One region of the Halolactibacillus sp. JCM 19043 genome, then DNA from elsewhere that is predicted to be linked to it. Evidence: riboswitches for the same ligand, from Rfam matches in the RefSeq annotation. Region 1 holds a riboswitch; each other region holds the start of a gene.

The links. Region 1 has a riboswitch for cyclic di-GMP ahead of JCM19043_RS00160 (type II secretion system protein). Riboswitches for the same ligand answer to the same signal wherever they lie in the genome.
Region 2: linked by a shared signal. The riboswitch ahead of JCM19043_RS06760 (FapA family protein) and the one ahead of JCM19043_RS00160 (type II secretion system protein) in region 1 are both predicted to bind cyclic di-GMP.
Region 3: linked by a shared signal. The riboswitch ahead of JCM19043_RS07770 (response regulator) and the one ahead of JCM19043_RS00160 (type II secretion system protein) in region 1 are both predicted to bind cyclic di-GMP.
Region 4: linked by a shared signal. The riboswitch ahead of JCM19043_RS07600 (sensor domain-containing diguanylate cyclase) and the one ahead of JCM19043_RS00160 (type II secretion system protein) in region 1 are both predicted to bind cyclic di-GMP.

Annotation. Positions count from the first base shown of each region.
Region 1 covers NZ_BAXD01000001.1:33,706-41,291, reverse strand. The annotation lists gene JCM19043_RS00180 (hypothetical protein) at 1-203, opposite strand, end outside; gene JCM19043_RS00175 (hypothetical protein) at 193-735, opposite strand; gene pilM (type IV pilus biogenesis protein PilM) at 748-1,830, opposite strand; gene JCM19043_RS00165 (A24 family peptidase) at 1,875-2,627, opposite strand; gene JCM19043_RS00160 (type II secretion system protein) at 2,689-3,048, opposite strand; cyclic di-GMP riboswitch class II at 3,128-3,211, opposite strand; gene JCM19043_RS00155 (type II secretion system F family protein) at 3,321-4,523, opposite strand; partial or broken gene JCM19043_RS00150 (type IV pilus twitching motility protein PilT) at 4,542-5,566, opposite strand; gene JCM19043_RS00145 (GspE/PulE family protein) at 5,578-7,200, opposite strand; gene JCM19043_RS17945 (hypothetical protein) at 7,241-7,369, opposite strand.
Region 2 covers NZ_BAXD01000009.1:59,431-67,016, forward strand. The annotation lists partial or broken gene JCM19043_RS06740 (ABC transporter ATP-binding protein) at 1-836, shown strand, start outside; gene JCM19043_RS06745 (flavodoxin domain-containing protein) at 946-1,371, opposite strand; gene JCM19043_RS06750 (ribonucleotide-diphosphate reductase subunit beta) at 1,381-2,424, opposite strand; partial or broken gene JCM19043_RS06755 (ribonucleoside-diphosphate reductase subunit alpha) at 2,436-4,711, opposite strand; cyclic di-GMP riboswitch class I at 5,063-5,148, shown strand; gene JCM19043_RS06760 (FapA family protein) at 5,220-7,250, shown strand; gene JCM19043_RS06765 (PilZ domain-containing protein) at 7,425-7,586, shown strand, end outside.
Region 3 covers NZ_BAXD01000012.1:38,751-46,336, forward strand. The annotation lists gene JCM19043_RS07745 (carbohydrate ABC transporter permease) at 1-504, shown strand, start outside; gene JCM19043_RS07750 (carbohydrate ABC transporter permease) at 518-1,279, shown strand; gene JCM19043_RS07755 (extracellular solute-binding protein) at 1,570-2,346, shown strand; gene JCM19043_RS07760 (hypothetical protein) at 2,331-2,897, shown strand; gene JCM19043_RS07765 (bifunctional diguanylate cyclase/phosphodiesterase) at 3,198-5,561, opposite strand; gene JCM19043_RS07770 (response regulator) at 5,663-6,043, opposite strand; cyclic di-GMP riboswitch class I at 6,098-6,185, opposite strand; gene JCM19043_RS07775 (sensor domain-containing diguanylate cyclase) at 6,439-7,586, shown strand, end outside.
Region 4 covers NZ_BAXD01000012.1:599-8,184, forward strand. The annotation lists gene JCM19043_RS07580 (Gfo/Idh/MocA family protein) at 1-483, opposite strand, end outside; gene JCM19043_RS17505 (methyl-accepting chemotaxis protein) at 600-1,280, opposite strand; gene JCM19043_RS17510 (methyl-accepting chemotaxis protein) at 1,249-2,355, opposite strand; gene JCM19043_RS07595 (RimK family alpha-L-glutamate ligase) at 2,527-3,402, shown strand; cyclic di-GMP riboswitch class I at 3,520-3,607, shown strand; gene JCM19043_RS07600 (sensor domain-containing diguanylate cyclase) at 3,772-5,571, shown strand; gene JCM19043_RS07605 (ABC transporter substrate-binding protein) at 5,613-6,665, shown strand; gene JCM19043_RS16390 (hypothetical protein) at 6,716-6,886, shown strand; gene JCM19043_RS07610 (endonuclease/exonuclease/phosphatase family protein) at 7,038-7,586, opposite strand, start outside.

The DNA.
Region 1 (7,586 bases):
TGATTTAAGGCGTTTTCAGTCTGTTCATTCATCTCTGCTTGCCTTAAGACAAGTCGGTGTTCAGCTAAAGTTTGTTCTGTTACTTCAAGCTCTTCATGTAGCGGATCAAGTAAATAGCCTGAACCATAATAAAACAGAAACCCAAAGACAGCAACTATAATTAATACAATCAAGGTTTCATTTTTCCCCCACTTAATTATCATCGCTAAACACCTCACTTACTTGCGTCCGGTCAATCATCAAAGTAAACTGCGTCACATACGCCGTATCATTTACATCAATTGTTTCTAACGTCACACTTGTCACATAAGGTAAATTCACCAGGTTACGTTGCATGTCAACGACGTGTTGGTCATTGTCAAATATAATTTCAAGCTGTACAATGCCAGTAATGGTGAAAAAGAACCGCTCGACAGTTGCTGATGCTTGACTTGGTATTTGTTCTAACACATCATGATATAAATCATCTAACGGAAACTGGTTCTGCATCAATGTGTCTCGTTGATTAACTAATGTTGAGACTTGGTTACCGATTAAGTTGACCCGTTGTGATTCACTGATTTCATCGGCTTGTTGACTAATCGTGTCTCTATTACGTGATGTGTCAGTTTTAATGGATTCTGTCATCCACCAAAAATAACCCCCGAGTAATCCAAACAAGAGTAAGGCGATCACACTGATTAAAAATAGTGTGATGTTCTTTTTTTTCTTTTCAAAAAAGTTAATATTAACCATGTTTCGCCTCCTCTATTCTTCGGTATGGTCAAGATTTTGATTAGAATGCGTTGAATCGTCCTTCAGTCCTGACTCCACTGATGGTTCTATTTGTTGCTCTTTTTGTTTTCGTGAGCTTTTTTTATTTTTTGTTACCGCACTTTTAGGTTTGACTTGTTTCTTTTTCGATGATGATTCTTTGTAACCTAGACCGATTAAAGCTCCATAGCCATTAGGTAACGCCCTCGGTAAGTTGAGAGTTTTCACACTAATGTCAAATCGATCAGCCATCGTCTCCTTTAATTGAACGAGGTCGGGATGGTCACCTAAAAAAGCAACGTCAGTCACACCGGCACTTCCGTCTAGAACTGAATACTGATAAAAATCCATGAATCGTTCAATCGTGATTAACGTATTATCCCGCTCATCTTCTAACTCTTCTTTAGGTAGCGTGGAAACAAGTTCTTTTCCCGCCTCATCCAGTTGCCATGCTTGATAAGCATTTGAACTATGGACGTGCCGATTAAATTTCGGTTTATTATGATGGAAGACGGTTAAAGTTAAATCAAGTTTATTCCACTGGATCATCAACAAATGTTCATCATCTGTGGCGTCATGAAGCGATTGATACACCCGATAACCGCTGAGAAACGAAATGTCTGCGACAGCAGGGTTTAAACCAACGTCATTAAACAGTTTTTCAAAAGGTTTTAAGCGTTCTTTAGGATAAGCAAATAACAGAATCTCATTTGTTTCTTCCCCGAAGTTTAAGACATCAAAATCTAACACAGGATCTTTAAATGGTAAGCGAATACTACCTTCAAGCTGTAAGCGAATATATTGTTTCGCTTCATCATTAGATAGTTGGTTTGGAATCTCTTCTGTCCGCATCGTCACAAAACTATCAGGGACAAGAAAAGAGAGTTCAGCTCGTCGCCACTTCTTTTGTTCGACCAACGTTCGCAAGTGGCGTTTTAATTGTGCTTCATTAATTATACGACCATCTTCCATGACCAGTTGATCAAAAAAGACTTCTCCAAAATCTATATGTTCATCCGTTTTCATTTTCGGGCAGACAAGGTAACGGATACTTCGATCATTTATCGATAAAAACATGTTTTCTTAAAAAGTCCCATATGCTGTCATCCTTTATAAACAGTTTAGAAAAAGCTAAAATACCAATCTAATATAGCATCGCCAGTAAAGAGGACCGTAAGGGCCGCCATACTAATGTAAGGACCGAAAGGCACTTTAGATTTCCGTGTTACTTTACCGAGCAACAATAACACTATATTGACTAACGTACCATACAATGTCGATAGTAAAAAGATAAGTAAAACGCCGCCAATGCCAAATAAATATCCGAGCACAAAGAAATACTTCATATCCCCCGCCCCCATACCACCTTGACTTAAGACAATCACGACAAAGATTAAGCCAAATCCTATCAAAGCGCCTAGAAGTGATGAATACCATGGATCAAGTGGCTCGAATAATCGCAACATAACAATCAGTGGTAAGAAAAACAGTAGAATATGATTCGGTATTAAGAAATATGTAAGATCGGTCACGATGATGATAACGGCGAGCGATACCGCAACAAGCGCAATCAGTGTGTCTAGTGTTAGACCATAAACAATGTAACTCAGCATAAAACCGATACCTGTCAGTAATTCGATCACAGGATACATCCAACTAATCTTCGTTCCACATCCACGACACTTTCCGCGTTGGATAATAAACGAAATAACTGGAATCAGTTCGAGTGCCGTTAATTGTTTATGACACTTCGGACAGTATGAGCGGTCATGTGATAAAAAGTTTTTCTTCGGTACCCTCAAACCGACAACGTTATAAAATGATCCGAGTACAAGACCAAAGATAAAGAAGGTGATGCTGTAGAATAATGTCATAACAACACTCCTAGATAGAAATAAAGACCCCTCTTTGAGGAGTCTAAACTAAAAATATTTTTTAAGATGGCGGTGTGTAACCGTCAATACTATAAATACCCTCGTCGGATTTTGATATTGTATCAGTTTCAGCTATGCCACTAGGAAGATCAGAGCTTCTTAAATCTAAATAATTAGGAATCAGATCCCCAATAGTAGTTGTACCAGATGTAAATTCTTGATTAGCATCGGCTAATCTCGCTGCATCTAGAATTAATTTAACTTCAGCTGCATCAGCATCCGTTTCCGCTTTATCAATAATATTCCCTACCGCAGGAATGGCAATCGCGACGATAATACCTAAAATAACAATAACAGCTAAGAGTTCGACTAACGTAAAACCTTTTTCTTTCTTAAGTAATGTTTTGAATTTGTTAACCATAATAATTCCTCCTCTTAATATGTGTGTAATGGATGACTTATGATGATATAAAAAAAGACTCACAACATAAATAAACCATTATGATGTCAGCCGGTTGCACTACTTGCTCTTGTTTATCCAAGTGCCCAAATAAGGATAAACCGTCAACGCATCTGAGTTATTACTTAATGCTATTATACTACAAAATGGTAACATGTCTACCATTTTATTTGGATTATTTGAACTTTATTTGCATCTTTTAGTGACAACTTTACCGATACATCTGTACTACTTTAAATACCTTCAAATAAGCTAAACATTGGAATAACAATAGCTAAAACAATCGCACCGACGACGACCGCTAAGAAGATGATCATGACCGGTTCAATCAATGCTTTAAGTTTGTCGGCCGCTTCTTCTAATTCTTCTTCATAGAATTGCGCCACTTTTTTTAACATATCATCCATTGAGCCTGTTGCTTCACCAACCGCAATCATTTGAGTGATTAGTTTAGGAAATACCCAATGCCCCTTCATCGGATCAGCTAATGATTCCCCTTCTTCTAGTGATTTATAGCTTTCTCTTAATACTTTTTTAATGACGCGATTTTCCACTACCCGTTCAGTAATCATCACAGCTTCTAAGATTGGCACGGAGCTATTTAATAATGAACTAAGTGTTTGAGTCATCCTGGCAAGCGCTGCTTTTTGAATGAACAAACCAAAGATCGGCACCTTTAATTTTACCGTATCAAAGATATAAGCAAACTTTTCTTGTTTATATAATGTGCGCACGACAACTACAGCAATAAAAATAAAGAAGAGAAGTATCCACCAAGTTGAACCAATGGATTCACTTAAATTAAGGACAAGCTGCGTATAGGCCGGTAATTCCTGATCAAATGAAATAAACATATCAGAAAAAACGGGTACTAAGAAAGCCATTAAGAAAATCGTAATAAATACCGCTAAAACCCCGATAACAGCTGGGTAAGTTAAAGCCGTAATGACTTTTTGTTTTAATTGGTATTGCTTTTCATAGTAAGTGGCCATCCTGTCAAGAATATCATCTAATCGACCACTGACCTCACCGGCACTGATCATGCTGACAAGCAGTTCTGGGAATAGCTTTGGGTAACGGCTTAAAGCGTCTGATAAAGGTTCACCCTCTTCAATATGCTCTTTCACCTCTTCTAACGCCTCAGTTAAAGCCTTACTATTCGATTGTTCAGCAAGAATTTCGGTCGCATCAACAAGTGAAATACCTGCATCAATAAGCGTAGAGAATTGCCGCAAGAAAATGACAAAGTCTTTGTTTTTAATGGGATTACCAATATAGATATCTTTATGTAAGACAGGGTTTAAACGTTTAATATCAAAAACAACTAATCCAAGTTGTTTTAACTCTAGTAATGCTTCTTTTTCGTTCTCACTTTCTAACCTGCCTGACGATAACTTTCCTTCAACCGTTCGCGCTTGATAACGATAGATAGCCATCTATCCACCTCCTTATGCTTAACTGATATATGGGTCTGCATCACGTTGAGAGATTAACCCGTCCCTTACCTTTCTTGTGATATCCATCTCCATTGTATGCATCCCTAGATCTTTTGATGTTTGCATCGTATTTGGAATTTGATGCATTTTTTCATTTCTAATAAGATTTTTTACAGCTGGTGAGTTAATTAGAATCTCAGTTGCGGCAATGCGACCACTTTCTTGCGCTTTAGGAAATAGTCGCTGAGAGATAATCGCTTCAAGAACATTCGCAAGTAATATTCTAATTTGATCTTTTTGATGAGACGGAAACACATCAATGATCCGGTCCATCGTCGAACTCGCACTCTGAGTATGCAGCGTCCCTAACACTAAGTGACCTGTTTCAGCCGCTGTAATAGCAGTTTGAATCGTTTCTAAGTCACGCATCTCGCCAACTAAGATGACATCAGGGTCTTGTCTTAAACACGCACGTAAGCCGTTTTGAAAAGACATCGTATCAAAACCGACTTCCCGCTGGTCAATAATGGATTGTTTATGTTTATGCAAATACTCAATGGGATCTTCTAATGTAATAATATGTTTATTTAAGTGTTCGTTCATGTAATCAATCATAGAAGCAAGCGTCGTACTTTTACCACTTCCTGTTGGACCAGTGACTAATACTAAACCGTGCCTTTTAGTTGCAATTTCCTTCAACACGCTTGGTAACTGTAAGTCATCAATTTTCGGAATAGCGGTCGGAATAACCCTAAAAGCAATCGAGATATTGTTGCGCTGATAAAACATGTTGACACGAAAGCGCGAGACCCTTCAATGCCATGTGATAAATCAAGTTCTTTTTCACGGATGAATTTATCCCACATATCATCCGTCACAATTGAACGCGCGAGACGTTTCGTATCTGTAGGAGATAACACCTCTCCTTTATGTGGAATCAAACGTCCATCAATCCGAAAAATCGGTACAGAGCCTACTGTGATATGAATATCTGATGCATTCTTTCTAAATGCTAGTGTCAATAAGTCTTTTAAATCCTCCAAAGAAAAACCTCCTATGCATCAATAGCGACACGCATAACTTCTTCAATGGTTGTAAGTCCCTCTTTAACTTTGAGTAAACCATCATCTACTAAGAAATGCATACCTTTATCTTTAACATAATCTTTAATTTCACGCATACTGGCATTGTTCATCATCAATTTTTTCACTTGATCATCAATAACCATTAACTCATGAATCGCCATTCGTCCCCGATAACCCGTTCCGCGGCAACTGTCACAACCAGCCCCTTCTGTTACTTCATCGATGTCAATATGGTGCTTCTCAAATAATTCCTGTTCCATCTTCGTCACAGGACGTGAGGTTTTACAGTCTTTACAGACGCGTTTAACTAAACGCTGAGCCATAACGCCTGTCAGTGATGATACGACAAGGTAAGGTTCAACCCCCATATCAAATAATCGTGGAATGGCATCAACAGCACTATTTGTGTGCAGTGTTGAAAAAACGACGTGTCCCGTTAGAGATGACCGAATAGCAATTTCAGCTGTTTCACGGTCACGAATTTCACCAACCATGATAATATTTGGATCCTGACGTAAAATCGATCGTAATCCTGCCGCAAAAGTTAAGCCAACAGCACTATTCACTTGAACTTGGTTAACCCCTTCTAGTTGATATTCAACTGGGTCCTCAACCGTGATGATATTCACATCTTCTTGATTCAGTTCATTAATCGATGAGTATAACGTTGTTGTTTTACCAGAACCGGTTGGTCCCGTTAGCAATACAAGACCTGATGGCCGACTAATAACATCGCGGTATTGTTTGAGCGTCTCCGCATGTAAATCAATTTCTGTCAGTTTCTTAAATATATTCGTTAAGTCTAGAATACGAATAACGACTTTTTCACCAAAGACCGTTGGTAACGTAGACACCCGTAAATCAATAGGTTTAGCATCAATCACTAATCGAATACGACCATCTTGTGGCATACGTGTTTCAGTAATATTTAAATTAGCTAAGATTTTCACCCGCGCAATGAGCGCGTTTTGAATACGCTTAGGTAACGTTCGATCATTTCTTAACATTCCGTCAATCCGGTAACGTACCGCAATCTTTCCTTCACTCGGGTCTAAGTGGACATCACTCGCTCTTAACGTGACACCCGTTTGTAAAATTTGATCTAGTAATTTAACAGCTGGTGCATCCGCACCCTCACCTTCCATAGAAAAATCCGCTTCCAAGTCATAATATTTATTAATAGCTTGGAGAATATCTTCCTTGGTCGCAATAACTGGTTTCACTTCAAACCCGGTTGATAATTCAATATCATCAATAGCGTAGTAATCAAGTGGGTCATTCATCGCAATCGTTAATGTATTTTCATGTTGTTCAATCGGGATTAGAATATTTTCACGCGCCAATTCTTTCGGTACTAACTCCATCAATTGTTCATTGATTGGGAAACGATATAAAGAGACACTCGAAATATTTAATTGAATCTCCAATACTTCAATTAATTGTTTTTCCGTGATATACCCTTGTTCAACGAGCGCATCACCGAGTTTTTGTCTTGGTTTCTTCTGTTCTAAAGCTGCGACAATTTCATCTTCAGTAATTAATCCTTCGGCTTTTAACACATCACCTAATTTACGCTTTAATCTTACCGCCATCATAAACCTCCTCTAATTCCCCAAAAAGAAACTCATTAAACTATTCTTTACTCATGTAATACAGGAGCTGACTAGTTACCTCCACTTGACTACCACTACTTCTTTCACCAAACGGAAAATCACCCGTATCAATCTTTTCTACCGATAGCTTTGCGCCACCTGATGTCATTAACTGATTCGCTGCGATAAAACCTTTTATGGTGCCACCTTGAACACTTAATGACTAACCACCTGAGACCAACTAACCACTAAAAACTAAAGCCACTCGTTAAAGTCATATCAGCCTGTAATTTAAAGAGTGAACCATTAATCAAATTTCATCCGCCAATTTGAATCGGAGTCGATCCGCTATAACAGATACCTAGTTGCCGAGTATCTCCAGCAGT
Region 2 (7,586 bases), on a different contig from region 1:
AGCTATCCGAAAGGATTTGCCGGATTCAAACGTTATACCGATGTCCTTGATACGGAGCCAACGATAAAAGACCGCGCGGGGGCACGTGAGGCATACGTCGCAGGCGATATTGTATATCACGACGTGAGCTTCGGTTATACAAAAGACCAAGACGTGCTCGCAGGGATTAATTTAACGATTAAACAAGGAGAAACCGTTGCCTTCGTTGGTCCCACAGGTGCAGGGAAGACAACGTTATGTAACTTACTGCCCCGGTTTTATGAAGTGACTAATGGATCGATTACCGTTGGTGGCGTTGATATTCGTGATGTGAAACAACGTTATTTACGTGAAAGTATCGGCGTTGTTCAACAAGATGTCTTTTTATTCTCGGGTACCGTTAGAGAAAATATCGCCTATGGTAAGCTTGACGCGACAGATGAGGAAATACTAGCAGCCGCCAAACAAGCACGGCTCGATACATTTGTCTTAAACCAACCCCGAGGCTAGATACCGTAATTGGCGAACGCGGGGTGAAGCTATCGGGTGGACAAAAACAACGCTTATCAATCGCGCGGATGTTTCTAAAAAATCCGGCGATTCTAATACTTGATGAAGCAACGTCAGCACTCGATACTGAAACGGAAATGAAAATTCAAGAAGCTCTTAACCGGTTATCAAAAGGACGGACAACGCTCGTGATTGCTCACCGTCTAGCAACAATTAAGGATGCGGATAAAATTGTTGTTGTCACAGAAGAAGGAATCAAAGAAACTGGTTCACATGAGGAATTATTAGCTAAAAAAGGCGCGTACAGTGAGTTGTATGCGGCGCAATTTGGTTTATCGAATGACTAGGTAAATGAAAGATAGAATGAACAACGACCAACCGTCATGATGCGGCTGGTCGTTGTTTTCGTTCTATAGGATAACTGTCTTTTGACGTCATGACGTTTGCTACCCGATATTACCTGGTTAAGGACGCAATCAATCGTGGAATCTTGTCTCGATCCTTTTGTTCAGGGTAGAGTTCAACTTTTAAGGTCACGCGTAAATCAGTCTGTTGCTGCATTGGTTCAACGAAACGATCAACAGCGCCGCAAAAGTAGGGATAGAAGCGATCGCCTGTTCCAACGATCGCACTTCTTACGTATCTTAAGTTAGTTTGAGAAAGATACTCATACAGCGGCATCATTTCTCTAGGAATATCACCATTTCCAAACGTATACGTTCCTACAATGATGTAGTCATAGTGTTGTAACGTCTCAAAATCTAAATCACGTACGTGAGTAAGCTGTGGCGTAATGTCAGATTGATTTAAAGCATTATAAATCATCTCCATCACCGCTTTTGTGTTGCCGGTGATGGAGGTATAAATAAGACAAGCGTGCATTCATGTCACCTACAATTCGTCGAATCCGTTAGATGAGGACACTTTTGTGTACGTGCGTGACTTTTGTTCAAAGAAGTCAGACTTCGTTTCATTCATCATCTCATCGCTAAACACATGAATCCATGGCATCGGGTTGTCACGTTCGGGATAACCATTGTCTAAACCAAGTTGTCTGAAGCGTTTATTCGCTAAATATTCAAGATAAAGATGGAATTCGTCAAGATCAATCCCTTCAATATCTTTTAAAATGACTGACGCCCATTCTTTCTCAAGTTCTACGGCTTGTTTAATCGTGTCATAGATAAATTGAATGTTGGCTCCTGTGTTTAACTCAGGTTGTTCTGATAGTAAGATTCTTACAAACTGAGAAATGAAATAGGCGTGCTGCATCTCATCGCGCTGAATGTAAGAAATCATCGTACTTGTTTTCAGCATCTTTTGGTGCGTGGCCAAATGATAAAAGAACGCAAAACCGCTGTAAAAGTAAATACCTTCTAAATTAATCGAACTGATCGCTAATTTAAATAAATTGAGTGGTGTCGGATCATCTTTGAATTGTTGGTAATAATCTAAGATGAACTGATTGCGCTTATTCACGATGGGATCACTCTTCGCTTCATTAAATCGTACATTTTGTTCATCTGTTGGGATGAGTGAACTTAAGATGTAAGAATACGATTCATTATGCACCGCTTCTTGCTGACTAATCACCGCAAAAATCGCTTTAAAACTTGAGTCGGTGACATAGTTCATCACTTCTGACATCGTCGGCGTTTGTAAACTATCTAAGGCAGCGAGCTGTGTATTAATACGTAAGAAGACGTCTTTTTCTACGTCAGATAACTTATCCCATGCCTTAACATCATCTTGCATATTAATCTCATGCGCTTTCCAAAAGTTTGATAACAATGTTTGATATAAGTCGTACATTTGTGGGTAGCGTAAGTCATTCCAATTAAGAATGCCAGACGATTGACCGTTAATAATCCCAGTTGATTTATTTGGGTGACTTGGATTCAGTAACGGTATCTTTTTTAATGGTTGTTCTAACATAGATTTTCCTCCTAGCTATGGCAAGCGACACATTCATTAATTTCTGCTTGTGACGTTGATCGTACGTAATACGTTGTTTTTAATTTGTTATGGTAGCTTGCTAAGTGTAAGTCAAGTAATTCTTTTGCTTTAATATCATGACGAACATAGAGATTAAAACTAATCGCTTGATCGATATGACGTTGCCTTTTAGCATTTTGTTCAATACTCTTTATTTGATCAAGCTCATGTCGTGCTTTTAAATAATACGGATATGTCTTAGGTGTTAAATCTGGGACAGTGACTTTAAATTTAAAATTTTTCTTTTCTTCTGCGTACATGAGCGCATAGATCGGATCAATCCCATCGTGGATCCACCAATTTTGGCTGTTGAACTGTTAGGAGCAACCGCCATCAAATAACCATTTCTCAAACCATGCGTTTGGATAGCTTGCTGTAACTGATGCCAGCGGTCACTTTCGTAATGGCGGTCTTTGAAGTAACGACCATTGTCAAACTCAGAGCCTTTAAACTTATCGTAAGGTGACTTTTCTTTAGCGAGTGTCATAGATGCTTGCAAAGTTAAATAGCTAATCTCTTCATAGAGCTCATCTGCATAGTTGCTCGCTTCGTCTGATTCCCAGTAAATATTTTTTAAGGCGAGTAAATGATGCCAACCGTAAGTGCCAAGTCCAATCGCCCGGTAAGTTTGATTCGTCAAGTTAGCTTGTGCAACAGTGATGGTATTTAAGTCAATCACATTATCAAGCATCCGCACTTGAATCGGAATAAGACGCGTTAATACATCATCTGTCACGGCTCGAGCAAGGTTAATGGATGAGAGGTTACAGACAACGAATTCTCCAGGTTTTCTCACGATGACGCTATTACCTTCATCATCGATATACTCTTTCACAATCATTGTGGCCGACATGTTTTGCGTAATTTCCGTACATAAATTACTGGCAAAAATACTTGTTCGACCGCGTCCATGGACATGTTTATTCGCATTTTTACGGTTCACTTCATCACGATAAAACATATAAGGTGTGCCTGTTTCAAGTTGTGCCATCATGATTCGCGCCATAATATCCATCGCTCGGTACGTCTTACGTGATAAGAGAGGATGATTGACGGCTTCTTCATACTTTTCGGTAAAGTAACGCTTGTCTGTCTCATCATAGAAATCTTCTAAGCCGAGTGCTCGTCCCGTTTCATCTTTCCATCCCATCACTTGTTTGACTTCATGTGGACAAAACGTATGCCACTTGCCAATACTACGCCCCGCCTCATCTGTTTTTTCTAACTGTTCCATAAATAAGTCAGGAATGCTGACGCCAGTGAAAATATCATGAGCTTTCCGGCGTTCATCCCCATTATTCGTTTTTAAATCTAAAAAGCCGTTCATAATATCTTTGTGGAATACATCTAAATAGATACTCACCGCGCCTTGACGTTGTCCGAGTTGATCGACGCTGACAGCTGTATCATTTAATAATTTAATCCAAGGAATCACACCGCTAGAATGGCCTTTGAACTTTTTAATATCCGAACCAAGGGCTCTAACTTTTCCGTAATAAACACCAATGCCACCGCCGTCTTTACTAAGACGTGCCACATCCCAATTGTTCATATAAATCCCGTCCAAGGAATCGTCGACCGTATCAATAAAACAACTAGAAAGTTGCCCGTAACTTTTACCGGCATTTGATAAGGTAGGTGTTGCGACAGTCATGTAAAGGTTAGAAAGTGCCCAGTAAGCTTCTTTAACAAGTTCGAGGCGCTTAGCTTTTGGTTCATGTTGCATCAGTGTCATGGCAATCACCATGAACCGTTCTTGAGGTAATTCAAATAATTCTTTTTTATGATTTCTAGCAAGGTAGCGATCCTGCAACAGAAAGAGCCCAATATAATTAAATAATTGGTCTTTCACTGGATCGATTGACTGACTTAAATCAGCGATATCAGCTTTTGAATAATGCGTAAGTAAGGCGTCAGAATAAATGCCTTTATCTGTGAGTGTGACGATCAGCTGATAAAAGTCAGGATACGTTGTAAAATCATTATGCTGTCTGTTACGACCGGCTTCTTTGTAAAGTTGCTTGTTTAAAAAGTGACTCGCAATAAAGGACCAGTTTGGTGCATCAATATCAATACGATTGAGGGCGTAAAAGAGCGCTGTTTCATTTTCATCTTTGTTTTCTTTTATTGCCTCTTCAATTTTTTGGTTGAGTTGATCGAGATTAAGCTTGTATTGCGCTTCTAAGTATGTAAGTTCTTGTTGAAGTTTATCCATCGTAATGGTCATAGTTATCTTCCTTTCTTATTTGCTTGACGATACCAAATTGTTAGGTTTAAAGCATCATACACTATATATAGTGTATGATTTATAAAAAAAACGCTACATCTTGTATTGTATCGTTAAAAGTTATACATGTCTATAAGCACGAAGAATTATTTATACTTTTTTGTTTAGAAAATAAAGCATGTATAACTTTCTCTGTTTATCTAGTAGATATCGCGGGCAGAAAGATATACAATGATGTTAAAGAGACGTAAAACGTGTGTGTATTCAGGAATATGTGACAAAAGAACGATAAGAAGTTAGTTAAAAAGATAGAGTTTGACTGATTTCTAGTCGTGACCTTAAAAAAATCACAAGATAATTGGGCAAACTTAGCGAAAGCTAAGGACGCAAAGCTACGGGTCTAAAGTAGACATACTATTGATCGCCGGGTTGCACAGAGATAATCAGGATTATTACACATGATTATTTATAGAGAGAGGCCGGTTGAGAAAGAAAAGAGGGGCAAAGGATGACGACGTTTATATCAAAAGGCAGGACTGTGAAAGAAGCGATACATTTGGGACTTGAAGCCTTACAGTTAGACCGTACACAAGTTGAGATCGAAGTACTACAAATAGAAAAAAGAGGTCTCTTAGGTATAGGTAACAAAGATGCAACAGTCAAGCTGACGTATCAACTAGATACAACCGTAACATCACCAAATCCATCGATTAAAGGAACAATGCCGGAAACTCATACATCGATTGATGGCATGGGTCTCGATGATTTTCTTGATTATTTAAATCAAGCATCATCCATTGAAGAAGATATACACGAAAAGAATGACAAAGACGATATAAGTCAAACGATTTCAGAAGCATCAGATGCCATACATTATGAACATCACCAATCATTAAGCGGTAAGGTATGGGTAAAAGATGGTCAACTCTTCGTAAAAGATAGCGAGGAACATCAACCGTCACTAAAACTTGAAAAAGGTTTACTTGTTAAAAAGAATGGCGAAACGATTGAAGATACGTTTATTTTTGTGAAGGAAAAAGATGAGGTTACCTTCTTTTTTGAAGAGGCGTCAGAACCAACAGAATGGAAAATTGTTGAAACAGATGATAAGTTGAAAGCAGAATTACGTATTAAACCAGGGATTGAACGCCAATTGAAATTAAAAGATACAACACCGGGCTATCAGGTTACTATTGAAACGGTGGAGGATATTGTCGTAAAACAAACGATTACCTCATCGGATATTTTAGCGGCCTTAACAGAGCGAGGAGTCATATACGGTATTGATGAACAGGCGATTGAATCTGCGCTTAGTAGTAAACAAGGTGGTCTGTTTGTCATTGCTAAAGGGGAGGCGCCGGTTGACGGGATAGATGGTAGATTAGAAGAAAAGATAAAAACACGACCAGAAAATGATTCTAAAGATAATAGTGACTTATCTGCGATTGACTATCGTGAAAGAAAAAAGATACCAAACGTTGAAAAAGGACAAGTCCTTGCGATTATCCATCCGGCTATTAAGGGAAAAAGTGGCATATCAGTTAGAGGGGAAGATATGCCACCTAGACTTGCTCGTGAATTAAAAGTCGTCACGCAAAAAGGTACGATTAAGTTAGATAACAGGATTGTGGCAAATGAGAATGGCCGACCGTTTATTGAAAGGCGGGGACCACTTGTTAAAACGAAAGTGTTGCCACAGATGGTACATGACGGGGATGTTGATTTAAGTTCTGGTAACATTATCTTCCGTGGTGACGTTGAAGTAAAAGGAGATGTGACCGAAGGGATGCAAATCCAATCAGGTGGGCATGTGACGATTCATCAGACAGTCAATGGGGCAACCATTCGTGCTCTGCAGTCCATTCACATAGGTGGGAATGCGAATCGGTCAGATATTGCCTCTGGGAGTCATGTCGACCTCACGTTACAGCACGTATTAAGTGGCTTATATCATAAATTATTGGATATGCAACAAATGATCGATCAAATTATTCAATCACCTAAGTTTAAAAATAGCCCATATAAACATGCGAGTATCACTTCCTTAATCTTGTTAGTCAAAGAGAAGCGGTTTAAAACATTGTCGAAAGACATTCAATACTTTAATCAATTAGTCGCCAATGAAAAGAAATATCTAATAGAAGAAGAATGGGAAGAAGTGAATGAATCACTTAAAAAAATCTTTTTCCGTATTCCCCAGATTGATGTATCGATGGATACGTTTAAACGTTTGCTTGATCAGATGAAAAACCTCATCGATTTAAGTGCGATGCAAAACAATGAAGAAGCGAATCTATTCCTTAAAAATGCCTTGAATAGTCGATTGGTTTCTGCTGGTGATATTATGGTGCTCGGTCGGTCTTGCATCAACTCAACGATAAAAGCCGAAGGGTTTGTCACTGTTAGAGGTATTGTGCGAGGCGGCGAACTATTTGCGAAGAAAGGTTGCGACTTATACGAGGTCGGTGGTCAGATGGGAGTCAGGACATTAATTAAAACATCGGAAGAAGGTAAAATTCGGATTAAAAAAAGTGTTTGAAGGAACGGTCATTAAAGTAGGGGGATGGACCCATACATTTGAAGAAGATCAAGAATTTATAGAAGCTTCTTTAAATAAAGAAGGGAAGTTTCATTTAACTCATCATTAAAACAACCGATATAATATAGAGATAAGAAAATGTGAGAATTTCCACAAGGGAAAGCAGGTTATATGATGCGTTACAAAAGAAAAGAACCATTTAGATATTTATTTAATGAACCGATAGATGGAAAGTTTGTGATAATTTTAAACCATGAAGATGAAGACAAAGTTACTCGGACAGACCCAGGTAGGTTAAAGATTATTGATCTTAGTCCTAAAGGGATGCAATTTAGA
Region 3 (7,586 bases), on a different contig from region 1:
GCTAGTGGCCCGGTGATCAACCAACTGGTTGATCAGGGAGCTACTGCGATACCGATGTTAGACCAAGACGTGATTATGAGCATTCTAACAAGTTTCTTACCAAACTTCTTTGCGGAAGTCGTTGGTAACTTGTTTAATCAAATCATTACGATTCTTTGGTATTCAGGAGTACAGATTCTGTTATTCTTAGCCTCGCTACAAAAAATCGATCCGAATCTTTATGAAGCAGCGAAGATCGATGGGGGCTCGAGTTGGGAATGTTTCTGGAAGATTACCTTACCAACAATCAAGCCGATTATATTAATTAATCTTGTGTATACACTTATTTCACTGGCGAACAGTGGGCAGAATCCGATCATTGATTTGATTTATGCCAATATGTTTAATGCAACAAGAGGGTATGGCTTTGCTTCTGCGATGGCTTGGATGTATGCGGTGATTATTGCGTTAATGTTACTGATTATATTCTTAGTCTTTAGAGAAAAGAAATCAACACGAGCGTGAGGAGGAGATTCACTTGTCAGCAAAAAACGCAACCAGTGTTGTCACTATTCTTAAGAATGACACACTAAACACCAAACAAAAACTGCGCTTAATTAAACTGAGAATGGAACACTTCTTCCTCGGGTTTAATGATCGTAAAGGTTTCTTACTAAAATTTGTGATTTATACGTTACTGCTTGGGATTGGCTTTGTGTACTTATATCCGATTCTCTATATGTTTGTGACGAGTATGAAGTCATTAAATGATTTACTTGATACGGCGATTAACTGGATTCCTTCCAGCGTCTACATGACTAACTATAAACAAGCGTATGAAGTCTTAAACGTTAGACCGGCTTTACTTGGAAGTTTACAGATTGCGCTGTTTCCAACCATCTTACAAGTGATGATTGCGTCCCTTGTTGGATACGGATTTAGTCGTTTTGACTTTCCGCTTAAAAAGTTTTGGTTTGGACTGATGATTTTTAGCTTTATCGTCCCGCCGCAAATTACCATGATGCCGACTTACCGGTTATTTAGTGATTTAGGTTTAACGGGTTCAATCTTAGCCTTTATTATTCCCGCCGGACTTGGGCAAGGGTTAAACAGTACCATTTTCATTCTGATTTTTTATCAGTTCTTTAAACAAACACCGAAGTCGCTCTATGAAGCGGCTGAAGTTGACGGGGCGAGTCAATTTACTAACTTCTTTAAAATTGCGATTCCAATGGCTGTACCAGCTTTATCGTCTCGTTCTTATTCTCATTTGTCTGGTATTGGAATGAAACGTATTTAACCTCGCTGTATTTAACGAGTTCGAGCACAGATATAACGACGATTTTATTACAGTTACAGTCGTTTAGTCAAAACTATGAAACACTCTATCCTGCCACAGAAGCAGGACCAAACAAGATTAATGAGGGGATTAAGATGGCCGGTACGATGGTCAGCATTTTACCACTCCTTATTACGTATTTCTTTTTACAGCGATACTTCGTTGAAAGTGTCGACAACACTGGTATTACGGGCGAATAATTTCGCCCTGTGATATAAATTAAATTCCATTAAAGAATGGGGGAAGTAAAAATGACGAGAAAATCATGGCTTTTGATCTTGTCGGTATTGATGGCTTTAGTGTTAGTAGTTTCAGGGTGTGGAGATGATGGTGCTGCCGATGATGGTGGTAACGATTCGAATGCTGAAACAGATGGTGGCAGTGATGAAGGTAACGATGAAGGAACAGATGAACCAGCTGGCTTACCGCCAATGACAGAAGAGGACATTACGTTAACGTATGCGTCATGGCAAAACTTTGAACTGCAACAATTCTTAGCTGAGAAGTTTATGGAAAAATATCCAAACATCACAGTAGAATTGCATCAACTTGAACAAGAAGGTTGGAATGACCATTTAACAAACCTCGCATCAACAGGTGACTTACCAGATGTGTTCTGGTACTTAGGTAACGTCGATGTGCCCATTAGAAACATGTGGTTAGGTGACTTTACTGAGTTATTTGAAAGTGATCCAGAAAGTGATATGATCTTAGATACATTGAAAGATCAAGGATATTTTGATGGTGAACGTAAAATGGCCGCACCTGCCGGTTACTTACCGTACACAATCTTCTTAGATGAAAATCTCTTCAAAGCACAAAACGTTGAGATGCCATCACCGGATTGGACATGGAATGAAATGATTGACTTAATTAAAACAATGACCGTGCCTGAAGAAGGCATCTTTGGATACAATACTTTCACTAAACTTGTCACAATGGGACCGATTGTGAACGGTGACAATATTGGTGAATTTGGTTGGGACGGAGAAAAGTATGACCTCACTGGTTGGTGGATGATTCTTTAGCGCTCCATGCTGAACTTGTGCGTAATGGTAACCACTCGCCATTCTTTGATACAGATGAAGCAGAAGCTGCTTTTGGTGACCGTTTACTATGGGCTGCCTCATCAGGTCGCGTAGCGATGCAAATGGATGCATGGTGGACAGTGGACCTCTTTAAGACAGATGAGTTTGTCGATAAAGGGATCAAATGGGTCCCTTACGTTGTGCCAAAAGGTGACGAAGCTTCAACAGAAAACAAACCAGCCTTTGTTGACTTTGGTTCGATTTCAGCCGCGACAGAACACCCACGTGAAGCTTATGAATTACTTAAATTCTTCGGTTGGGGTCTAGAAGGTTGGGATGCGAAGTTAGAAGCATTTGAAACGTTAACGCGAGAAGACGGTACGAAAGTATTTACTCATCCAGACGGCTTACCAATCGTTGATGATGCCGCAACATGGGATCGCTTACGTCAATTACTTCCTGAAGAACAATATTATGATGATTTCTTAGCACGTGCGAAATCACCGGTTCCATTAGGTGGCGCGGCGATGCAGGATTCCAAACGTTCTTAGATGAAGTTTACTTCGGTGGTGAATATGGAGATATTGAAGCTGCAGCAATTAATGGTGATGTGAATCCATATGATATTTCTGCTGACTTAACAGAAAAAATCAATCAATATCACCAACAAGCACTTGATGAACTCTTCTATTAAGATCGAGTAGCACGTTAAAAAACAATGACAGAAAAAGCTTAAAATAACCCAAACAAAAAGCACTGTCTGATGACTCAGGCAGTGCTTTTAAAATCGTTTAAAATGATAAAAAAAGAGGGGGATGGTTAAGTGTGTTCATAGGTTGTGATAAAGTCGATCAGGCATCTTTAGGTACTGGCTTACTAAAGTAATAGCCTTGCAGTATATCACAGTGCATCCCGCGTAATAATTCAACATGGGCTTTGGTCTCGACGCCTTCAGCGACAAGTGACATATTGAGACGATGACCAAGTAAAATAATCGAATCAGTAATATCCCGGTCGTCACGGTCATCTAAAATATCAAAGATAAACGACTGATCAATTTTTAAATAATCAATCGGAAATTGCTTCAAGTAATTTAATGAACTATAACCAGTCCCAAAATCATCAATGGCAATCTTTACACCAAGCGCTTTTAACTCTTGTAAAATCACAAGGGCCGTTGCGGCATCCATCGCCATCGATTCAGTAATTTCAATCGTAATCAGTGAAGGGTCCACGTCGTAACGTTTTAAAATTGTTTCTATCCGTTCGACAAGGTTACGCTGGTAAAACTGACGAATAGATAAGTTTATACTGATGGGAAGGATAATGTCAGCTTTTTTTAATGAACGGATCGTTCGGGCAACTTCTTCAATCACCCATTCCCCAATTGGGATAATCAGTCCTGTTTCTTCCGCCAGTGGAATAAAGACGTTCGGTGGAATTAATCCACGTGTTGGTGATTCCCAGCGAATAAGAGCTTCCGCCCCGTGGATGACACCTGTTTTTGTTTCGATTTGTGGTTGATAATGTAAGACAAACTCATCGTGTTCAATCGCTTTACGCAAAGATGATTCTATTTCTAATATCCCTTCCATTTGAACGGGAAGATTCGTTTGATAGAACTGAACCGTGCCCCGTTCAATATTTTTGGCATGATACATCGCTTGATCAGCTTTTTTCACGAGTTGTTCAGAAGTTAATGCATCGTCTGGATAAAAGCTCACACCGATGGTGGGTGTGTTGACGATATCAATGCCATCAATCACATACGGCTGACTCATTAAGTGAATCAACTCGTTCGCATAGCGCTCGACATCTTTTATGTGTGCGTTTTGATAGACAATAATAAATTCATCACCACCATAGCGGTAAAATTGGCGCATGTCTACTTGAGTCGTGAGAATCCGCTTCGCGATTTTCTTTAATAACTCATCACCCTTCGCATGACCGAGGGTGTCATTAATCAGTTTAAAGCGATCCAAATCAATGAACAAAAGCCCAAAGGATGTGATGATAGGATCATTAATGAGTTGATCAATATCTTTGGAGAGAGCGATTTGATTTTTTAACCCCGTTAAATGATCATGATAGGCGAAATAACGTAACTCTTCATTCAGACGTTTCTTTTCGCTCACGTCTTTAGCGATACAGTTAATGCCGTGCACATGATCATCAATCACCATCGGAATCAAGGTGATATTCAACGTCCGTTTTGTGCCTTGTTTTGTTTGAATGACTGTTTCATATTCAATCGAGTGACCGTTTGCGGTCGCATGGAAGTTCGTGAGTGTTCGGGCAAGTAAGTCTGGTTCAATAAGAAAGTTAAATGTTCGACCAAGTAAATCGCTTCGGTGATAACCGGTGAGTTTAGTGGTAGCTTCATTTAAGGCAGTAAAATGTCCGTCTAAGTCAAAGGTCATCACCGCATCCACGTTTTCTTTAAACAACGATTGGTACTCGACTTCTGACTGTTTTAATCGCTCTTTCATACGATACGTTTCGGTCGTATCACGTAACAGTCCAACGATACCATAGATCTCACCGTGTTTTGACAGTGGCATGGCTTTTATGTGCAGCTGTTTTTGTTGGTGGTCTTTCGTAAGACCAGTTAATTCAAGTTCCGTTGTATTACCACTTATCACTTTATTAAAAGCTAACTGTGCTTTTTTATGGTCCTTGGTACTAATGATATCAAGAAAATGTAACCCTTCACTTGATGCGTCGGTATGATGAAAAAGTTCTTTCGAAATCGCATTCGCATAAATCAAGTGACCCTCATTATTCAAAGTGAATACACCGTTAGGTGTTTCGTGATAGAGCACATTTTTAGCGAGTGAATGAAGTGTCATCACGTCTTGATAGAGATGGAAAGTACCGATAATAGCGACGGTATTTTTTAATTGGACCGTTTCCAATTGAACCGTCACCCATGTGTCATGTTCATGTATGGCTGGAGCTGTTAAGGTGTACTTACCATCTGTATGTAGAGAAGTCGTTAACATATCGTAAGCCGTATCATTTAAGTCAAGCACCTCCTGAATATGGATAGGGCTCGACAGGTTATGTTTTAAGAACCACTGTTTAATTGGTGGACTTGTATGTGAAATAGATGTTAAAGTGAGTGTCTCGTCAAAAATAATAATCGCAAAATCTTTTAAATCATAAAGCGCTAACAGTTCATGTTTAGTAAGGGAGTGAAAACGTTGACTCGGCATGGGTATCACCTCGCATCTCGTTAGAATAGTTACGTATAAGTATACTACAGATAGGTGGATATGACTAATTGTTATGTGTAAAAAACCACTAATCTTAGCGATTAGTGGAAAAAATTAATGACTTGAGTGATAAAGAAGTTTATGAACCCGTTCGGGAGGGCATCAAAAAAGGGCTTAACGACAAAGTCTTTAGCACCGATATGAAGGGCCTCTCGTACGTGCTGTTTTGTCCCCATAGAGGAACACATCATTACTTTTGCCTTAGGGTCATAATCAATGATGGCTTGTAAAGCAACGAGTCCTGTCATCTGTGGCATGATCATATCCATTAAGACAAGATCGGGATGATTGTCTTTGTATAGTTGAACGGCTGCGTTTCCGTTACTAGCTTCAATGATGGTGTACGCTTTCTGTTGTTGAATGATTCGCCTTAGCCATTGTCGCATAAAACGAGAGTCATCAACGATTAAAATCGTTGGCATTTGAATCCCTTCTTCCGATAATGTGATTCAAAAGATAAATCATCCTACCATTCCATAGGTAGCTCGGCGGTCATAGAGTGGGAGACTCCTTAGATCCGTAGCTTTGCGTCATACTTTTTCAAATATTTTGCCGTTATCGTATGGATGTTTATACTTTTAACGTTCCCTATTGTAGCGAGTTTAAACACAATTGTAAATGGGATGAAAGGGCTTATTGTGATCCAAACGGCTAAAAAGAATAATCTTTAAAATAATGGGGACTTTTTTAACGATTTTGTTTGCATTTTCATTATTTGCTGATAAAATTTTAATATTGACAAAAGAAAGAGAGAAAAGAAAGGAAACTTTTCTTATTTAACCTGTTCATTTTATATACGATGAAGGAGATAGACATCATGAAACCATGGTTAAATCAATACGCTTACAAAAGTATCATCGGGTTAGTTTGTTTCATCGCGATATCAACATTTATATCATCAATTGTCACCGTGATACTATCACTCATTGTTTTGGGTTTAAGCGGTTATTATCACCGTGAAAAGACGAAGCAGATCGATGACATGAGTCAAGCCCTTAGTGCAAAAACGAACGATGTTGCTCTCTTAAGGGAAACTTTATCAGAAGCAGAACGCGATAAAGCGGAGTATGAAGCTTTCTTTGATGCGTTTGACGGGGCAACGCTTTATATTGAAGATGTTAAACAACTCGCGTTTTACTACTCGCTTGGTGTCGAAGGGTTATTTGGTTATACGCAAGCACAGTTTAACCAAGATGGGCGCTTATGGCATCAGCTTGTTCATCCAGATGACTTAGCTGATGTTGTCGACCATCACCGGTTATTATTTCAAGGCGTCAGTGTTGATCACACTTTCCGGATCACTCATCCGACCGAGGGAGAGAAGTGGATTCAAAAAATCGCCAAGCCGATCGCCGATGACAAAGGTAGGATTATTAAAATTTACGGGAAGTTTGTTGATGTGACGGCACAAAAAACGTTAGAACATCAGTTAAGAAAAATGGCGTATTTTGATGATTTAACGGATTTACCGAATCGTAAAATGTTGGATCGTCATATTAAAAAAGCCCTCGCACGCTCTAAACGTCACGGTCATCCATTCTCTATGATGTTTTTAGATTTAGATGATTTTAAAGCGATTAATGACGAACTTGGCCATGAGGTGGGTGATTTGTATCTCGTCGAGATTACTAAGCGACTGGATGACTGTGTCAGGGAAGAAGACTTGATTGCGCGTTTCGGTGGAGATGAGTTTATCGTTGTGTTTGAAGAGACAGAACAACAAGAAATCGAAACCATTGCCGAACGCATTCTTGACAGCTTACAATCACCGGTATTTATTCGATCACATGAACTAAAAGTGTCCGCCAGCATTGGCATCAGTCTATATCCTGAACATGGTGAAACGAAAGAAGCTCTCATTCGCCGGGCAGACCAGGCGATGTATGCGGCTAAGCATGATGGGAAAAATCATTACCAGGTGTATCACGAAGGGTTAGAAGATTTAGAACCAGAAGACGAGGGGAT
Region 4 (7,586 bases), on a different contig from region 1:
GCGGTCGGCTAAATAGAAAGTAAAGGTTGATTCGAAATGTTTGACCTCACCAATCGCGCCTTCTTCAATAAGTGCTTTCACGCGTTGGTGTTGTGGATGTAACATATACATAAAAGCTTCCATGATCATGACATCATTATCTAAACACGCTTGCTTAATTTCTAGTACGTCAGTACTTGATAAAGCCATCGGCTTTTCAACAAGGATATGCTTTTTCTTATACGCGGCACGTATGGCCCATTCTTTATGCAGGCTGTTTGGTAACGGAATATAGACCGCATCAATCGTCTCATCATCAAGTACTTCATGATAGCTATCATAGGCTTTTTCAATCCCTAAAGCCTCAGCAACTTCTTCCGCTCTTCCGCTTAAACTCGAAATCGCCACAACTTCTGCATTTTCTGCGCGCATAAATGCCGGAATCACATGATTTTGCGCAATACTTGCGGTACTTAAAACTCCCCATCTGACCTTTTGTGTCATAGATGATCCACTCCTTTAGTAAGAATCTTTCTCATATACACCTTTCCCTTTTTAAAGAAAATAAAACAACCACACGACATTGTATGGTTGTTTATCCGCTTATAGTTTAAAGTGGTTCACATCTTCTTCCAGTTCTTTAGAAAGATGACGTAACTCGTCGGCACTACGTGAAACTTCTTCCATTGAACTGCTTGTTTCTTCGGCTGAAGCGGCGTTTCTTCAACGGCGGCGGCTGATTGTTCAGAAACGGCCGCGATATCATCGACCGACTTTTGCATATCCGCGGTCTCTGATTTGATTTTTGATAAATCATTGACAATTCGATGAACATTCTCAACCATGTCGGTAATCGATTGCTTAATCGTATCAAACGCCTGACCGGTATCGGTCATTTGGCTAGAGCCTTGTTCTACGGCGTCATATCCTTTATGAAGGGAAGTTGCGACACTTTTTGATTCGTTTTGAATCGCCTCAATGATTGAGGTAATATCCGTGACAGACGCCCCCACTTGTTCAGCTAGCTTTCTCACTTCATTCGCAACGACCGCAAACCCTCGACCTTCTTCACCAGCACGCGCCGCTTCGATGGCGGCATTTAAGGCAAGGAGGTTTGTTTGTTCTGAAATAGCTTGAATCACTTCAACAATCGATCCAATTTCTGAAGCTTTACTTTCTAAGCCTTCAACTTGATCAACGGCTTCTTTGACGATGGCTTCAATATGTGTCATCTGACGGATCGAATCATGTACTTTTGTCGTGCCATCATTAGACAAGGTTAACACATGTTGAGCGTTCATCAATGTCACTGGCATCATGTGTCGCATTAATCACGTATTGATTAAATCGTTCCATCGTCATGGCTAAGTCACTGGCACTATTAGCTTGTGTTTCACTGCCACTTGAGAGCTCTTCCATCGTTGCGGCAATCTGTTCACTACCTTCTCGCACTTGTTCTGACGCTTGAGATAAGGTGCTAGATTGACTGGCGACTTGATCGGTCGCGCGTTTTATATCCAGTAACATTTTTCGGGTGTGTTGTTTCATTTGATTGACACTAACAGCCAGTTGTTTAAATTCATTGTCGCCCTTTATGTCAACATCCTCTTCTGTAATCACGCCATGCGCGAGCTGATCCATTTCTTTTGAGACAGTCGTTAAATTATGATTGATATTTCTCACGAAATAAAAGACAATAATAAGACCAATGACAATCGCAACAGCGACGGTAATTAAAGAACTGATTAAAATCTCGGTCCGAACGAGACTGGCAAGTTCAGCCATATCAAAATCAAGGCCAACAACACCTACGGTTTCACCATTACGTATAATGGGACGGGCAACGGTAATGATGGAACGGCTTGTGGCCGTATCGATATAAGGGCTTGTCCAAATCGTATCATTTTCAGCGACGGCTGTTTGGTACCATTCGGTCTCTCGCGGGTCATACTCAGACAGGTCAGCATCTGGAATGCTGTGGAGATAAAGGGCACCGTCAGTTGAACCGATAAACAAGTTGACGATGTAGTCGTCACCTTTAGCTAAGTCTGAGAGTGTTTGTTGGTAATAGCTCGTTAAGGCTGGATCATTTACTTGTGGCAACTTAGACAGATCAATGGATGAATCAGCCGATCCCTCTGTTGCCTCCAATTGAAAGTCTTCACGGTTACTGAAGGCTTCTATTTTATTCTCGTAGTCAGTAAAAGTATCCTCAAACCGCGAACCGAGCTGGGCCATTTCTTCTTTTTCAATAATCGCTCGTTCAATAATGGCGGTGTTCTGATATGAAATAAAGCTAGAAATAGCGACGGGTAAAATAAGCAGTAACATCATAAAAGCAGGTAATAAAAATTTAATTTGTTTAACACGTGACATAATGGTCTTCCCCTTCTGCATGTAGTTTTTTATCTCTTTACTGTATATGTCGTCAGCAGGAGCGTAAATGTGAAGAACATTGACTTGAAAAAGTGAAAATAAATCAGATTTTTCAGTCTCTTTTTCCTTGAATATCACAAGTTTAGTTAAATATTGAAAGGATGGATCGAAATGAATGGGTGGTTAATTTATAATGGTAGTCTAAAGACAGAGAAGTTTCAACAAGTGCATACCCGTTATCTTAGACAGGCAAAAAAACAAGGCATCGAGCTCACGTTAAAACGAAACGATGAGGTGATGGTGTTGCTAGGAGAGGCGCATCTGTCGCTCACTCAATTAGAAAACATTGATTTTGTCTTGTTTCTAGATAAAGATGTGTTACTCGCCAAACAATTAGAAGCATTAGGTCTACCGATCTTTAACACGAGTCAGGCGATTGAGCAGTGTGACAATAAAGGTTTGATGCACCATGTGCTTGCGACTAAAGGCATTCGGCAACCGAAAACCATCGTCGCGCCGCTCATTTTTCAAACGGGTCAATCTTTTCCAGAGGCGTTCTTAGACCGAGTCAAAGAGACACTCGGATTTCCTCTGGTCGTGAAAAAAAGTTTTGGTTCCTTTGGGGAAGGGGTGTATTTAGTTGAAACAATGGCGGCTTTAAAGCAATACAGCGAAGCATTAAAACATACGCCACATCTGTATCAACAATATATCCAATCAAGTCATGGACGTGACATAAGAATTCATGTGATAGGTGACGAGGTCGTTGCCAGTATGTTACGTCAGTCAGATACAGATTTTAGAGCGAATGTCACTAATGGCGGAAAGATGTCTGTTGTAGACGTACCAGACGACTTTAAACGACTAGCCATTGAAGCGACACAGGCACTGGGACTTGATTTTTCGGGTGTGGATTTATTATTTGACCAAGATGAACAACCGGTTGTATGTGAAGTAAACTCAAATGCGCATATAGAGAATATTTATCATGCGACTGGGATAGACGTGAGTGAAAGGATTCTCACGCATATACTCACGCGTGTTTAAGGCGGAAGATGATTATATTATGACAATGGTGTGACAAGTTAAGACAAATTTTGCGACATAATACTTAAGAAACACCAAAAAATAGTGGATTTTTTTGTACATTATGTTACGATAAGACTAGGATAAAGGCAAAACTATTGAAAAATAGTGACGCAAAGCTTCAGGTCTTCGGTGCATATTGTACCATGACGGCTGGGTTACCGATATAGTCTCATTACCGGTTTTGTCGATCCTTTCTTTGGGTCGGCTTTTTTAATGGTGTTAAGTTCTTTAGACGTCATTTAAAACTTCAAAAAGTATAGTGAAACAAGCCAATCTAATAGATTAACGCGTAAGCGATGCAAACTAATAGGAAAAGAGGTGGGCAGTATGCGAATGACGGGCATGTGGAAGTTTATGTTGCTGTTGTTATTAGGGATTGTGCTAAGACAATGGGATGTTCAAGTATCCTATAGTCTGTATCTCCCCCTTTATTTCTTCGTACCGATTTTAGCTCTACGTTTATGCCGGCTTCAGTATGCTGTTGTCTTAACAAGTCTATTAAGCATCCTATTTATCTTCATGGGAGACCCGATCATTTTTCATTTGATGATGGTTGTTCATGTGTTTGTGATTGGTGTGCTTTACGAGCGCTTCCGTCGCAATTTATTTACTTGGACGATTGCGTATACGCTCATCGGTTTCGGTGCGAGTTATGTCGCTGTCCAACTACTTGTCGACTCGAATAGTTTAGAATTATTGTATAAAGTAGAAGTATTATCATATTGGTTAATGCTCCTATTTGTCAGTCTGTTGACGGATGTGTTATTTTTAATCCTTCCTCAGTTACCATTGTTTAATCGATTACCGATCAAAAGAGAACCCGTACGCTTTAATGAACTTATTTTTATGGGGGTCAATCTTGTTGCAATCCTCCCGCTCATCTTAATCACCATTGTCCAATCAATGTCTTTAGAACATCAAATGTTGATGACCTTTGATGACCGGACAGAGGCCTTGGAGTCTGTGCTGACAGAACAGATCAACCGTCTTGACGAGACAGAAATCCAGCGGCTAGAAATTGGTTCGGCTATTGATCGGGGACGTTTAACGGAAGTGATTGATCGGCACATTGGCACAAGAGAAGAATATATGTACATATTAAACACCGGTGGTGAAGTGTTTCTTCGCTCATCTCTATCTGATCAATTCGATGTGTTTAATCAAACGTTGTCTAAAGGGGTCATATATCAACCGAATGACGATCGTCATGTTTGGCTTAGTCGAAGAGGCATGACACCGAGGGATTGGTATCACGGTTATGTTGTGAGTGAGTTGACGGTATTAAACCGACCCGCCTATTATTTCATTCGTATGGCGGATGCTGTTGTTGAACAAATGAAAGCGATTTATTATTATCATATCCTGATGTTGATTGTCTTTCTAACTTCATTTGTCATCGGTCTTTTAAGTGAACGGGTCTTATTAAATCAAATTGAAGGCATTACTCGAATGGCCGATCAAATACCACGTCGCATGATGCATGAACATCCGACCCAAATACCATCGACCCGCATATTAGAGGTGAAAATATTAGCTGAGCGTCTCGCAAAAGTTGATAAACAACTGCGGCGTATGTTTAAAGAATTAACGAATACGAATCGTGAACTCAATGAAAAAACGTCAGAACTCAACGCCTCAAGGAAAGAGCTGTATCATGTCGCTCATCACGATGCACTTACGGATTTACCGAATCGCCGGTTGTTTTATCATACACTAGAGAAAAAAATTGACCGTGAGGATAGTTTCGCCTTGTTTTTCCTTGATCTGGATGATTTTAAAGCAGTGAATGACCGGTACGGTCATAAAGAGGGAGATACGCTGTTAAAGCGTGTGGGTGATCGTCTGAAAAGTTTAGAGACAGAGTTTCCCGTTCGATTTTACCGATTAGCGGGTGACGAATTCGTCGCCATTTTAAAACGTGATCATCATGAAGATGTCGCCTTTTTCACAAAGACGTTAAAAAAGACGTTTAGCACCACGTTTTATATTGCGGGAGAAGAACAACAGATGAGTGTAAGTATTGGTCTGAGTTTAATGCCGGAAGATGGCTCAACATTTGAAGAACTGCTGCATATTGCAGACCAATCGATGTATGAAGATAAAAAGGTTTCTAAAGGAAAAGAATAAAACGCAGCTTATATTTGGAGGCAGAAGGGAAGGGATCGGTCATGGCTAAAGGTTGTCGACTTGTTTTGTTTATCTTATTAACCATCACCCTTGCCGCATGTGAACAAAAACCAACAGATTACGAACCCATAAGCGTTTCAGCTAATCCTTTAGCAATGCCAGCGGAGGATGAGACGTTACTCATCTGGACAACGGCAGATATACTGACCGGTTCAATGGATTACTTTTTTGAGAACGAAACGGATATGAAACTTGAACTAGAAGTGATTAATCCGGCAGAAGTCGTAGACCGTTATTATGAAGCATTGACGTATAAACGTCCGCCTGATTTATTTTTTATTCCCGATGAATACGTTGGTTTGTTTTCTGAAATTGATGGGCTTGTTGATTTTAATGACCTTATTACGGAACATAGTTTGTATCAAGACTTACCGCGTCCATTAATGGACCGCTACATTAATGTAGAGGGTGAGCGTTACGGTGTGCCGCTGACTTACTTTCCATACGTTACCTACTACCGGCACGACTTGTTAGAAAGTAACGGGTTTCCAAGTGAACCTGAGGCGTTAGCGACCTACATGGAAACAAAAGCGAATTATTTTACGATGGCCCGTACATTTGTCGATCAAGAAAAGTTCATCTTCGAATCCAATCAGGCGTTACTGCAACTTGGGTTAAGGACGCATTATCCATTCGATCACAACTATGTCTATCAGTTTGATACCGGATCATTTGAGCAATTGATTGATGTTGTGTCTTTATTTTATCAAGCCGATATTAGACCAGAGAGCTCGATTTGGTCTAGTCACGGCCAATACTTACTACAAAATGATCAATTAATTATGTTCCAAATGCCGACGTATGGCACCGCTCATTTAGAACGTTGGGTGCCAGAACAAGCAGGGAAGTGGCGCATGACACAGCTACCGCTGGGGCTAAACGGTATTGACCGGGAAGGGTCAATGGTCGCCTTAATGAGTGAGAAAAGTCATTATCAAGACACGGCCTTTAAGTTACTTCAAGCGATGACGCGTGATCAAAACTATCAAGTACTCAATGAATCAAGTCACCGTATGCTAGACCAAGAGACTTGACCAGTTATTATACGGATTATTTAAACGAAAGTATGACAGGACGCCCTTCAATGCTTGACTTATATGCCAGACGTCATTGGTACAATACGATGTTTGATATCAACAAAGGCGTAGAAATGACGCCACTACTATTTAATAAAACACATGACCGGTTAAAAGAAGAAATAAGGTTGGATCAACGAATTCTCATTGACCACTTTGTCAGTGAAGCTAGTGAATAGGTGAATGAGAAGCTTCCATATGAATGGAGTCATCATCGTTTTGTACCCATTTGAGTAGCGAAGTTTAAACGTATTTAAGCAAAAAATGAAGGCCACACCTTTAAAAAAGGTGTGGCCTTCATTTTTATGCATGTGACTTTACAATTCAGGTTTATATATCTAACGACACCGTCACATCGACTCCAAAATGATCGGATACAATGGGTTGATTATCGTCATTAAAAATTACATGTGAGACAGGCACAGAGAAAGGTTGATTCATAAAAATATAATCAATCCGTTTACTACCTGACGCATGTTTCCAACCATCAATCACCCCTGGTACCGTCATACCGGTATCTTTGTCATGAGCCAGTGTATACGTATCATATAACCCTTTACTCATTAAATAGTCATACCCTTCCTTTCTTACAGCAGCCTCGGTATTAAAGTCACCAAGAATGAAAGTAGGTCGGGACGCGTCTATGTGCGTGAGTAACCGGTCAAACTGTTGTTGTGACGGTTCGTCTGGGTCATCCCAAAATCCGTGATGCGTAGAGAGGCAGTCAATCATCTGATCATGATAATCAAGCGTCAGTTTAATCGCCACCCGTGTTTTCCAGTAGGTCTTATCTGTCGTCTCGGTTAGCGTTATAACAGATGTGTCAATGACCGGATGTTTCGTTAAGATGGCGACCCCTTCTTCGTATCGATCATAGCC